DNA from 2 places in the Arthrobacter sp. LFS091 genome. Region 2 is predicted to be linked to the other one. Evidence: predicted binding sites of a transcription regulator. Region 2 holds the regulator's gene; the other holds the start of a gene.
What was found. The regulator Rex, encoded in region 2, represses fermentation and respiration genes when NADH is low (regulators of the CRP and FNR family bind a similar motif). The targets are predictions, from matches to a motif close to CTTGTGAANNNNTTCACAAG.
Positions count from the first base shown of each region.

Region 1: ACNQOP_RS02705 (glyceraldehyde-3-phosphate dehydrogenase) is a predicted target of Rex. The motif match lies at 4,614-4,633, and genes of this name have one in related genera.

Region 1 is NZ_JBFPFP010000001.1:577,751-583,878, reverse strand. It holds gene cysK (cysteine synthase A) at 1-907, opposite strand, end outside; gene msrA (peptide-methionine (S)-S-oxide reductase MsrA) at 974-1,498, opposite strand; gene ACNQOP_RS02725 (Nif3-like dinuclear metal center hexameric protein) at 1,613-2,524, shown strand; gene ACNQOP_RS02720 (zinc ribbon domain-containing protein) at 2,614-3,351, shown strand; gene ACNQOP_RS02715 (YaaA family protein) at 3,364-4,143, opposite strand; RNA gene rnpB (RNase P RNA component class A) at 4,201-4,591, shown strand; gene ACNQOP_RS02705 (glyceraldehyde-3-phosphate dehydrogenase) at 4,855-6,128, shown strand, end outside.
Region 2 is NZ_JBFPFP010000009.1:104,953-111,080, reverse strand. It holds gene ACNQOP_RS17590 (TlpA family protein disulfide reductase) at 1-227, opposite strand, end outside; gene ACNQOP_RS17585 (histidine phosphatase family protein) at 233-898, opposite strand; gene ACNQOP_RS17580 (YceI family protein) at 1,106-1,657, shown strand; gene ACNQOP_RS17575 (hypothetical protein) at 1,908-2,606, shown strand; gene ACNQOP_RS17570 (hypothetical protein) at 2,590-2,727, opposite strand; gene ACNQOP_RS17565 (hypothetical protein) at 2,858-3,655, shown strand; gene ACNQOP_RS17560 (redox-sensing transcriptional repressor Rex) at 3,706-4,413, opposite strand; gene ACNQOP_RS17555 (glutaredoxin family protein) at 4,490-4,744, opposite strand; gene ACNQOP_RS17550 (HAD family hydrolase) at 4,884-5,702, shown strand; gene ACNQOP_RS17545 (DUF559 domain-containing protein) at 5,915-6,128, shown strand, end outside.

The sequences.
Region 1 (6,128 bases), on a different contig from region 2:
TGGAGATGTAGCGCTCTCCAAAGTCGCAGACGACGGCGACAATGAGCTTGCCGGCGTTCTCGGGGCGCTTGGCCAACTCAAGGGCACCCCATACGATGGCGCCTGAGGAGATGCCGCCCAGGATGCCTTCACGGGCACCGAGATCGCGGGCTACGCGGACCGAATCTTCCAGCGTGGCGTCAAGGACCTCGTCGTAGACGTTGGTGTCGAGGATCTCCGGCACGAAGTTGGCACCGATGCCCTGGATCTTGTGGGGACCGGGTGCGCCGCCGTTGAGGATCGCAGAGTCTTTGGGCTCAACAGCAACGATCTGCACACCAGGCTTGCGCTCCTTGAGCACCTGCCCGACGCCGGTGATGGTGCCGCCGGTGCCGACGCCGGCAACGAAGATGTCGACTTCGCCGTCGGTGTCTTCCCAGACTTCCTCGGCCGTGGTGGCGCGGTGGATGGCAGGGTTGGCCTCGTTGGCGAACTGCTGTGCCCAGATGGAGTTTTCAGTGTTGGCCACGATCTCCTGGGCCTTTTCCACTGCTCCGCGCATGCCTTCGGAACCCGGGGTCAGAACGATCTCGGCACCGTAGGCGCGGAGCATGACGCGGCGCTCAGTGGACATTGTCTCGGGCATGGTCAGGATGACCTTGTAGCCGCGTGCAGCGCCGACCAGTGCCAGGGCGATGCCGGTGTTGCCGGACGTGCCTTCCACGATGGTTCCGCCGGGCTTCAAGGCGCCGGACTTCTCAGCGGCATCAATGATGGCTACGCCGATGCGGTCCTTGACGCTGTTGGCAGGGTTGTAGAACTCAAGCTTGACCGCAACGGTGGCGTCCAGGCCTTCGGTGAGCCGGTTCAAACGGACCAGCGGTGTGCGACCGACCAGCTGCGTGACGTCGTCGTAGATCCTTGCCATGAAGATTGTGCCTATCTCTGAGGAGGGAATGCTGAGGTCAGCCTAACGAGCCGGATCGAAACCCTGCTAAGCAGTAAGCCACGCAGAGTAATATTTCCGCGCCTTCGCCAGCTTCGGGTTAATAATCACCTGGCAGTAGCCCTGGTAGGGGAACTTGGCGTAGTAATTCTGGTGCACTTCTTCGGCTTCATAAAAGTCGGGGAGTCGACTTACTTCTGTCACAATCGGGTCGGACCAGAGGGCCTGGGCGCGCTCGATTGCTTCTTCGAACAGCACCTTTTCTTCGGTGGTGGTGTAGAACATCGACGAACGGTACTGGGTGCCGACGTCGTAACCCTGCCGGTTCAGGGTGGTGGGGTCGTGCAGGGCGAAGAACATGTCCAGGATGACTTCCTCCGGAACAACTGTTTCGTCGAAGGTCACCGCCACCACCTCCGCGTGGCCTGTGGTTCCGGAACAGACTTCGTAGTAGTCGGGATTGCGGACATGACCGCCGGTGTAGCCGGAAACAACCGAGCTGACGCCGCGGGTTTTTTGGTAAACGGCATCCAGGCACCAGAAGCAGCCGCCGCCAAGTACGAAAGTTTTCATGTTCTCTTCAATGGATCGGAGGGCGTGATGATTCCCGCAACACCTTACGGGACAATAACGGCGACGCCGGGTGGCGGGACTGCCCGATTCGGTCCGGTAGGTAAGAATAAGAGTATGGAAGCAGTAGACACTGACATTTCTGATGCGGATTCCGGCGAAGATGACGGAGCAGTTGAGGCCACGGGGGAACCCACGCTCGGTCAGGTGTTACTGGCCGTGGAGGAGCTCTGGCCGGAGTCGCTGGCGGAGGAGTGGGACGAAGTCGGCCTGGTAGCGGGGCGCCCCAATGTTCCGGTAAGCAAGGTCCTCTTTGCCGTGGATCCCACCTTGGAAGTCATCGATGAAGCCATCGAATGGGGTGCCGAACTGCTGATTACGCACCACCCCCTACTGCTCAAAGGCGTGAATTCCGTAGCGGCCACGTCAGCCAAGGGCCTGGCTATCCATCGCCTCATCGAGGCCGGGACGGGACTGCTGACTGTTCATACCAACGGTGACTCAGCCGTTGGAGGGGTGTCCGACGTTCTGGCAGACGCCTTCGGCCTGGAGAACGTCACGCCCCTGACTCCGGCCAGCAATGGACTGCCCGAAGAGGGGATCGGCAGGGTGGGTGATCTTCCTGACCTGGAAACCCTCGGTGATTTTGCAGCCCGTGTCTTTGAAATGCTCCCCGCAGTGGCCGGTGGCGTGAGGGTTGCCGGCGATAAGGACGGCCTGGTGCGCAGGGTGGCGGTATGCGGCGGCGCAGGCGATAGTTTGCTTCCCGCTGTCCGCGCCAGCCAGGCAGATGTGTACGTGACTGCGGACATGCGCCACCATCCGGCCTCCGAGGCCCGTGAGGGCGCCACGAACGGTCGTCCCTACTTGATAGACGTTTCACATTTCGCCAGCGAATGGCTGTGGCTCCCTGCCGCGGCCGAGGCCTTGGGGAACGTGCTCGCAGACCAGGGTTTCGACGTCGAGATCCGTGTCAGCAGCACCAATAGCGATCCCTGGGACTTCATACTGACTCCCGGCGGGGACTAGAGTCTAGAAAGATATGGGCAGCCCCGACAGATAGGGGGTGTCATGCCGCTCCTGATCTCCGGGACCGGCAGTGACAAGCGGAGGTAAGCGTGGCGAAAGCAGCACCGGCAGAACAATACAAATTGCTTGAACTGCAGGGGCTCGATGCCAAGCTCAAGTCGTTGGCCGGCCGTCGCCGCGTCCTGGAGACGGATCCACGCATCACCGACCTCACCGACGCCCTGAACGTGGCCAACGGTGAACTGGGAGCGGCCAAGGTCGCCGTGCACGATGCCGAGGCGGAATTGCGTCGGGCCGAGGCTGATGTGGAACAGGTGGCTACGCGCATCGAACGCGACGAAGCCAGGCTCAACAGCGGTACGGGCCTGTCCAAGGACCTGGTGGCGCTTCAGAGCGACATTGCCTCGCTGAACAAGCGCCGCTCCGACCTTGAGGACGTCGAGCTGGAGATCCTTGAGCGCTTGGACACCCTTCGCGAACGCCAGACCGCCCAGCAGGCGATCGTTGATGACATTCAAGGTTCCTTTGGCAGCATCCGCGCGGAGCTCGATGAGGCCATAGCCGAAATTGCCGCCGAAGAGACCGTCGTTCGTGGACAGCGGGCCGCTTTTGCAGAGTCCCTGGACGCCGGGCTCCTGGCAATCTACGAGAAGACCATTGCCAAGCGGGGAGTGGGCGCCGCTCGGTTGTTCCATGGCAAATCCGAAGGGTCCGGCATGATGCTCAGCCCGGGGGACCTCGCGGAAGTCAAGGCTGCTGCAGAGGACGACATTGTCTTCTGCCCGGACTCGGGAGTAATCCTGGTCCGTTCGGCAGAGTGGAACTAGGCCGGACCGACCCTAGTTGGGCCCAACTTGGCCAGCCAGGATGATGTTGAGTGCGTGCGGCTTGCGGGCCGTGCCCTCCACCAATTCCGTGATCCACATTTCGCTGGCTGCCTTGGCCAGTTGTGCCGGCGTGGCCGGCGCCTTGCCGCGCCGTGTCAGAAGGTGCCGGGCCAGTTCACCCCGGGTGTGCTTGGCGAAGTGGCTGACCACCGTCCGTTTGCCGTTTGCCTCACTGAAAACGTTGACGTTTACTGTCTGGGCGGCGGGGGGAGCCCAGGCAGCCGCGTAGGTGCTCGACCGGCAATCCACCACCAGTTCGCCTTCAGCCCGTTTGGCGAGGACGGCGTTAAGCTGCGGCTTCCAGTAGGAGGCGAGGCGTCCGACGTCGGGCAGTGCAGTTCCCATGGACAGCCGATAGGCGGGCACTTGGTCCCCAAAACCGATGGCGCCCCACAAAGCGGAGATCACCAGGATGGATTCGGTGGCTTTGCGCCGTTGGGTTGCGGTCATGCTCTTATAGCCCAAGGCGTCGTAAAGAACGCCGGAATACACCTGGTGCGCCGGGGCAGCCGGTTCGGCATGCAGCCGGGTATTACGTTCGACGTCGTCGCGCAAGGAAGCGCCGACGCCCAGCAGCGCAAGGGCATCCTCATGCGCGCTCACGGTCCCCAAGGACTCAAGAACCGTGGCGCGGTACTGGTTCAACTCGGGGAAACTCAGCGACTCCCAATTGATCGCGGGACCTTTGGTGGCAGGGGTCTTGCCTTCGGAAGGCGGAAGCAGAATCAGCACCAGTCGATATTACGCCGGACTTTCCAAGCTCCCGACGCCGGTAGACTTTATGGCGGATGGGTCGACCAGGCGGTCGCGCGTCACGAAAGTGGCTCGAGGAACGTCCGGGCTCCGCAGGGCAGGGTGGTGGGTAACGCCCACTCGGGGTAACCCGCAGGCCAGTGCCACAGAGAACAGACCGCCTGCGCCCGGTGATGCTTGCATCATGGGGCAGCAGGTAAGGGTGAAACGGTGGTGTAAGAGACCACCAGCTCCCTGGGTGACCGGGGAGGCTAGGTAAACCCCACCCGGAGCAAGGCCAGACAGGACACGTTTGAGGGCTGCCCGCCCGAGTGTCCGGGTAGGCTGCTGGAGGGCGTCGGCAACGGCGTTCGTAGATGGATGGCCGCTACTCACTTTCCGGTAACGGAAGTGATGACAGAACCCGGCGTATCGGTCGACCCATCCATTTATGACCAGCGCAAACACTGCGTGTGAGTGATTTCACGCCTCCGAAAGTCCTGCGCCCGGTCCTTCCGCCCTAGAATAGGTACTGAACGTAGATGTTCTGCCGCCGGGACTGCGTTCGCAGCCGGCGGATTTTCTTTGCTCTCGTTCAAGGCGCTGTGGGTGGACCGAAGCCCGCCGGCGCATGTGCCGCAGGACTACTCCGGGCGGCCGCTGCCATCTGCATACGAGGACGTATGTGGTTGACCCAAGGAAGGTAGTTCTGTGAGCCAGACGTCAGATTCTTGTCTTGATAAGTGGATGGGCCGGGAGGCTCTCGCCGAGGCCATGATTCCGGTGATCGGCCGGTTGTACCGGGAAAACAACGTGGTCACCAGCATCCACGGCCGGAGCTTGATCAACAAGTCCACCATGAACATCCTGAAGGCCCACCGCTTCGCGCGCCGGATGAGCAACCACGAGCTCCTGCTCGAAGAAACCGCACCCCTGCTCAACGCTTTGTCCGAGTTGGAGCTGGGTGCTGCTGCGATCGACATTGCGCGTCTGACGGAGAAGTACCGGGCTGAAGGCAATGGCGCCTCCCTGGACGAGTACTTGCGTGCGGAACTTGCCGACGTCGTTGGCAAGCGCGGCGCTGATGACCGCACCAGCACCGACGTCGTCCTTTACGGCTTCGGCCGGATCGGCCGCCTGCTGGCGCGCCTTCTCATCGAAAAGGCCGGTGGGGGCCACGGTCTCCGACTCCGTGCGATCGTTGTTCGCAAGGGCGCTGAGAACGACCTCGTCAAGCGCGCAAGCCTGCTGCGCCGCGATTCCGTCCACGGATCCTTCGAGGGCACCATCCGCGTGGACGAGGAAGCCAACACCATCACGGCCAACGGCGTCCAGGTCCAGGTGATCTACTCGGACAACCCCGCCACGGTGGACTACACCGCGTACGGCATCAAGGATGCCCTGGTCGTGGACAACACCGGCCGCTGGCGCGACGCCGAAGGCCTCTCCCAGCACCTGCAGAGCAAGGGCGTCGCCCGCGTACTGCTCACGGCTCCGGGCAAGGGCGAGCTCAAGAACATCGTCCACGGCATCAACCACCGGGACATTAACGACGACGACAAAATTGTCACCGCGGCGTCCTGCACCACCAACGCCATCACCCCGGTGCTGAAGGCCATCAACGACAAGTTCGGCATCATCCACGGCCACGTGGAAACCGTCCACTCGTTCACGAACGACCAGAACCTGATCGATAACTTCCATAAGGGCGATCGCCGCGGACGCTCTGCTGCGCTGAACATGGTCATCACCGAAACCGGTGCTGCCAAGGCTGTGGCCAAGGCGCTGCCCGAACTGCAGGGCAAGCTCACAGGTAACGCCATCCGCGTTCCCACCCCGGACGTTTCCATGGCCATCCTCAACCTGAACCTTGAGAACGGCACGACGCGCGACGAGGTCAACGACTTCCTCCGTGAGATGTCCCTGCACTCGGACCTTCGCAAGCAGATCGACTACATCGACTCGCCCGACGTCGTTTCCACGGA
Region 2 (6,128 bases):
TCCGCGCCGGTGAACAGTGTGCCTTTGAGTGCCACAGGAGCCGAGCGGTCAGCCTTGGCGAACTCGGTCACGGAGCCGTCGCCGGCTACATAGTTCTTGTTATCGCCCTTCCGGGCCTGTTCGGCCAGGGAGTCCTTTTGGGCGCACGCTGAAAGGCCCATGGTGAGTCCGGCCAGCAGGACACCCCCTGCAGTCAGTACTCCTCGGCGTGAAAGATTCTTGTCCATGGTCCTTAGGCTCCGGGGGTGCTTGCCGCGCCGGGGAGCAGCGCTGCGGCAGGCTCGCTGTATTCGACCCGGACGATTTTGCCTTCCTGGTCCAGGGTGAGGGAAGTCAGGGAGGTGAGGGTGCATTCACGCTTGCGGGGGTCGTGCGCCAGCCGGCGGCCTTCGGCCGTCAAACGGGTGGACCAGATGGGCAGTTGGTGGCTCACCAGGATGGCCTCGGCGCCATCGCCGCCCAACTCGATGGCCTTGACGCGGGCATCCTCAACTGCAGCCAGGACACGGGCAGCCTGCTCCTTGTACGGCTCACCCCAGGACGGCCGCATGGGATTGCGGAAGTAGAACCAGTGCTTGGGCTTGAGGAACTCGCTCTTGGTGGGGTGCAGTCCCTGGAAGTGGTTCTCTGCCTCGATGATCCGGGGTTCCGTGTGGATCTCAAGTCCCAGTGCCTCAGCCGTGGGCAGCGCCGTTTCCTGCGCGCGGGTCAGCGGAGAAGCCGCCAAGTGTACGATCTTGGCACCTTGGGCAACCTGCGCCGAGAAGTGCTCGGCCAGCATGCGGGCCATCTCACGGCCGCGTTCGGAGAGGTGGAATTCCGGCAGGCGACCGTACAGGACGCCGTCGGGATTGTGGACCTCGCCATGGCGAAGCAGATGGACAGTTGCTTGGGGCATGTTTACCAGTTTCTCAAAGAAGCGGGGCGATCCGAAATCTTCTACCGCTAGTAGAACTCAAAGTTTTACAGAAATGTTCCGTGGAGTTGGAATAAAAGATGCATATGCATGTTTATACTAGACACGAAGCTCGGTTGACGCTTCAAGCAATGAGTTCAGCCGGGCAAGCACGCAGTACCTTCCACTACCCATAGGAGCAACACCATGATGACCCTTCCCGCTTCCGTCACCACCGGCACCTGGACCCTCGACGCTTCGCACAGCGAAATCGGCTTCACCGTCCGCCACGCAGGCATCAGCAAGGTCCGCGGCCAGTTCAAGGATGCTTCCGCCACTCTCGAAGTTGGCGAAACCCTGGCCGACTCCAAGGTCAACGCCACCATCCAGACCGCCAGCTTCGACTCCGGCGACGTCAACCGCGATGGCCACGTCAAGGGCGAAGACTTCTTCGATGTCGAGAAGTTCCCGGAAATCACATTCGTTTCCCGCCACGTCAAGGCCAACGGAAACAGCTTCGACCTCGTGGGCGATCTCACAATCAAGGGCGTGACCAAGGAAGTTTCCATCGAGACCGAGTTCAACGGTGTGGCCGTCGATCCGTTCGGCAACACCCGCGCAGGCGTTTCCGGCGAAACCACCATCAGCCGCAAGGAATTCGGCCTCACCTGGAACGCAGTCCTCGAAGCCGGTGGCGTCCTGGTCAGCGACAAGGTAGTCATCAACCTGGAACTCGCGTTCATCGCACCGGCTGCCGCCTAAGTCCAGCCTGTACCCTGCGCGGATCCTTCCCTTGTCCGTAACCCCCGCGGCACAACGCCGGGTGTGACTCTCAAGGGCGGGATTCATAGCGGGACCCCCACGATGGCGCCTCCTCAGCATCACGCTGCGGGGGCGCCGTTTGGCTGTCTCGAAGATCACCCGCCAATTATTCGGCAGATACCCCCTGATTAGCTGCGAGTTGGCTCCGAATTTCCTATGCATCCTTCAACCACCGGTCTAAAGTGATGCCATGAGTACCCCAGACGAAGCACCTCAGCCACAGCAGCCCGGCTCACAGCCTCCGCAGCCCGGCAATGTTCCTCCTGCGGGTTACCAGCCACCGCAGGCCTACCAACCACCCCAGGGCTACCAGCCCCCATCCCAACCGGGGCAATACTCCCAGCCCGGAGCGTCCCAACCTGGCCCGGCGCAGCCCGGTGCCGCCCAGCCCGGGTTCCACTTCGAAATGCCCACCGACGGCCCACGCAATTTCAACGACGTCATGCCGCAGGGCGGCTTCTCGGGAATGTTCAAGACGCAGGGCCTTCCCACGGAGTTGAAGGTTTCCTACTTCATCTGGGTGATCTCCGGACTCCTGGGCCTGCTGTTTGGACTCATCGGATTCTTCGCCGTCATCGCAGCTTTCGCTTTTGCACCGGCGTTCGCCGCGATCGCACTGGTCCTGCTCCTGCTGGCCCTCGCTGTTGCAGCTGCCCAAGTAATCCTTGCCATGAAGATGAAGGAAGGCAAGGAGTGGGCGCGGCTCGCCTTGACCATCGTGGCCGCCGTTTCACTGTTGCTCGCCATCTTCGGAGCGGCCAACGGTGGAGGTTCCGGCATGGGCCTGGGCGGTAACTGGTTCGGCTTCCTGGTCAGCGCAGTCGCCGTCGTCTTGATGTGGCTGCCCAACTCGCAGCTCTGGTTCAAGGCAGTCAAGGGCCAGGTCTAGCGTCCACGCCAGTTACGTCGTCGGGCTCTACCGACGTGAAGGCCGCGGTGTAATCCCTCCGGATTCCCGCGGCCTTCATCATGAAGGCGTAAGCCCACATGATGATTTTCGCCGTAGCCATGGAATTCCTGCGTGTGTTTGGCTATAGCGTCAGACCCGGGATGTACGGTGGAAACAGAACCACGCTGGGGGCAGGGTCATTTTGCTGATCCCGGCGGCCGAACCAGCAGTCGAACAAGCAAAGGAATGCCATGAGCAACCCTCCCTACCCGCCGTCGAACCCGGGTGACGCCAACCAGCCTGAGCAGGCCAGCTCTCAGCCGTCCGCACCTCAGTACGGCCAGCAGTCCCCGCCTTCTGCACCGCAGTACGGGCAGCAGGCACCGCAGTACGGCCAACAGTCCCCGCCTTCTGCACCGCAGTACGGGCAGCAGTCCCCGCCCGCCGCGCCGCAGTACGGGCAGCAGTCGCCCCAGTATGGCCAGCAGGCCTCCCCGTACGGCCAAGCCCCGTCCGCGCCCCAGTATGGCCAGGACACCAACTGGCCGAGCCAGCAGCCCGGCCCCACTACGGTTCCGCCGATGGTCAACTACGCCTTCTGGATGATCATCGCAGCCGGCGTCCTCTCAGCCATCAGCTCGCTGCTCCTTGCCACCACCGGTGCTGACGCCTTCATCAACGCCATGAACCAGCAGGCTGCGCAGCAGGGCACCGACCTTCCCGCAGGCTCCATGGAGGGTATGCGGGGCGTCATCTCCGTGAGCGCCATCGTTGGCGCCATCATCTCCCTGGGCCTCTACGCGCTGGTGGGCTTCAACGTCCGTAAGGGCAAGAACTGGGCAAGGATCCTGGGCACCGTATTCGCCGCCATCTCAGTCCTCGGCCTGACCAGCCTCTTCCAGTTCGGCCCCACCTACGGCGTGCTGCAGCTCGTGGTGATCCTGCTGGGTGTGGCAGCAATCGTCATGCTGTACCTGCCGGCGTCGGCTCCTTATTTCCGGAAGCCCCAGCCGTTCGGCAACCCGTACCAGACTCCGTACGGCCGCTAAACCGGCGGGCCCTTCAAAAGGCAACCCAGCGGGCGTAGACCCGGCGAAGGCTAAACAGCCTGGCCCGGTGTCTGCGCCCGTTGTGCGTGGTAAGCCAGGATTTGAAGCTCCGTGGCCATGTCCACCTTGCGGAGGTTGACGTGCGGCGGGACCTGCAGCAGCACCGGAGCGAAACTGAGGATGCTTCGGATTCCAGCGGCGATCACGCGGTCGCAGACTGCCTGCGCCACTGTGGCCGGCAACGCGAGCACCACCATGTTCGTGTGCGTACGCTCCAGCACCCGCTCCAACTCGGCTGAGTCGCTGACCCGCAACCAGCCCACCTCGTTGCCGATCACCATAGGGTCGGCGTCAAAGATAGCGACAACGTCGAAACCCCTGGACTCGAAGCCGCCGTACCGGGCCAACGCCTTGCCGAGGTTACCGGCACCGACGATCGCGACCTTCCAGTCATGGGTCAAACCCAAGGCCGCGGCGATGTGACGGCTCAAGTATTGGACCTCGTAGCCCACGCCGCGGGTGCCATACGAGCCGACGTAGGAGAGGTCTTTGCGAAGAGTGGATGAACTCACGCCGGAGGCTTCGGCGAGGGCTTCGGATGAAACCCGCTCCACGCCTTCTGCCAGCAAAGAGTTGAGCGCACGCAAATAGAGAGTCATCCGGGCCACAGCCGCGGGTGGGATCTGCTTGGCGGCAGGTTCGTTGTCCTCGGAAGTTGCTTCCGCGGACGGTTCCAGCGCAGTCACGGTATTCTCCATTGCATCGCTTTGTTGTTCCACTCTATGACCCCCGGGCGGGCTCAACCAAAGCGATTACTTACGGGTAACGGCACCCTCAGCCCTCCAGGGCTTTCTTCAAGGTACGGGTCAGCCGTTCCTCGTCGATCTTCCAAAAATCCCGCTGCACACCGTCAACAAGGACCACGGGAATCTCCTCCGCGAAGCGCTCCCGCAGCTGCGGATCGCCGTCGATACTCTGTTCTTTCCACTCCAGGCCGAGGCTTGCGGTGACACGCTCGACGGCGGCACGCGCCTCCGTGCAGAGGTGGCAGTCAGCTTTGGTGAGGAGGACGACGTCGGGAGTAGCCATGGGATAACGGTAACCTCCCCACCAACCCTCACTCACATCCCACCCCCTTCAACCCAACCCTCACTCACATCCCACCCCACCGGAGCGTGTGCCAGTGCGCCAACAGCGAGGTGTACCAGTGATTGACTAGACTCAAGTCATGCCCGAGGAGAAGAACGCCGCTGTCGCCGCAGCTGCCAAAGCGCAGAAGCACACCGGCGAAGCTGCTTTCTTCGACGTCGACAACACGTTGATGAAGGGTGCCAGCCTCTTCCATGTGGCCCGAAAGATGTATGAACGCAAGGCGTTCACCTTGCCGCAGGCTGCTGGTTTTGCTTGGAAGCAGTTCAAGTTCGTGCTGCGCGGCGAGAACATGGAAGACGTTCACGCAGTAAGGGATTCCGCACTCACTCTTGCGGCAGGCATCACTGTTGATGACATTAAAGCCTTGGGCGAAGAGGTCTACGACGAGATGATCGAGTCGCGGATCTGGCCGGGAACCAAGGCTCTGGCTGAACAGCACCTCAGAGTGGGCCGCAAAGTCTGGCTGGTAACGGCAACGCCGATCGAGGTGGCCACCGTAATCTCAACCCGCTTGGGCTTGACGGGCGCGCTGGGTACTGTCGGCGAAGTGCACGACGGCATGTACACGGGGAAGCTCGTGGGCGACATCCTGCACGGACCCGCTAAAGCAGTCGCGGTCCAGCTGGTCGCCGACCGCGAGGGTTTGGACCTGGACCACTGCTGGGCGTACAGCGATTCTGCCAACGACATCCCGCTGCTGACCATGGTGGGGCACCCCGTCGTCATTAACCCCGACGCGAAGCTGCGTCGGCACGCCCGCGACAACAATTGGCCCGTCTACGACTTCCGCTCCGGCCGCCGTGCCGCAACTCTCGGGCTCAAAGCAGCTACGGTGGGCGGCGCGATCTATGGTTTGTGGCGGGGCTTCTCCAGGTTCCGCGGCCCCCGCATCTGATCCTCGCTCACATCCCACCCCTTTCAAACCAACCCTCGCTCACATCCCACCCCCTTCAAACCAACCCTCGCTCACATCCCACCCCCTTCAGGCCAACCCACGCTCACATCCCACCCCCTTCAAACTAACCCTCGCTCACATCCCCAGGACGTGGTCCCCGTCCCTGTGGATAACTTCTGCAGCTCCAGCGGGATCTGGGTCAGAATGCCGGTATGCAGATTCCCATACCCGTGCCCTCCAAGCTGGCATCCGCCCCGTTTACACTTTCGGAGGCCAAGGCCGCCGGCCTCGCCCATCCACAGCTCTGGAAACGCGTCAGTATCGAGGCTGTGAGCAAGGGCATATACCGGCCGAAGGACTGGGCCTTTGATCTGGAATCGGCTGCTCGCTCGCTCTCGGCCGTGAGCCCTGGCGCTTGGATCTCAC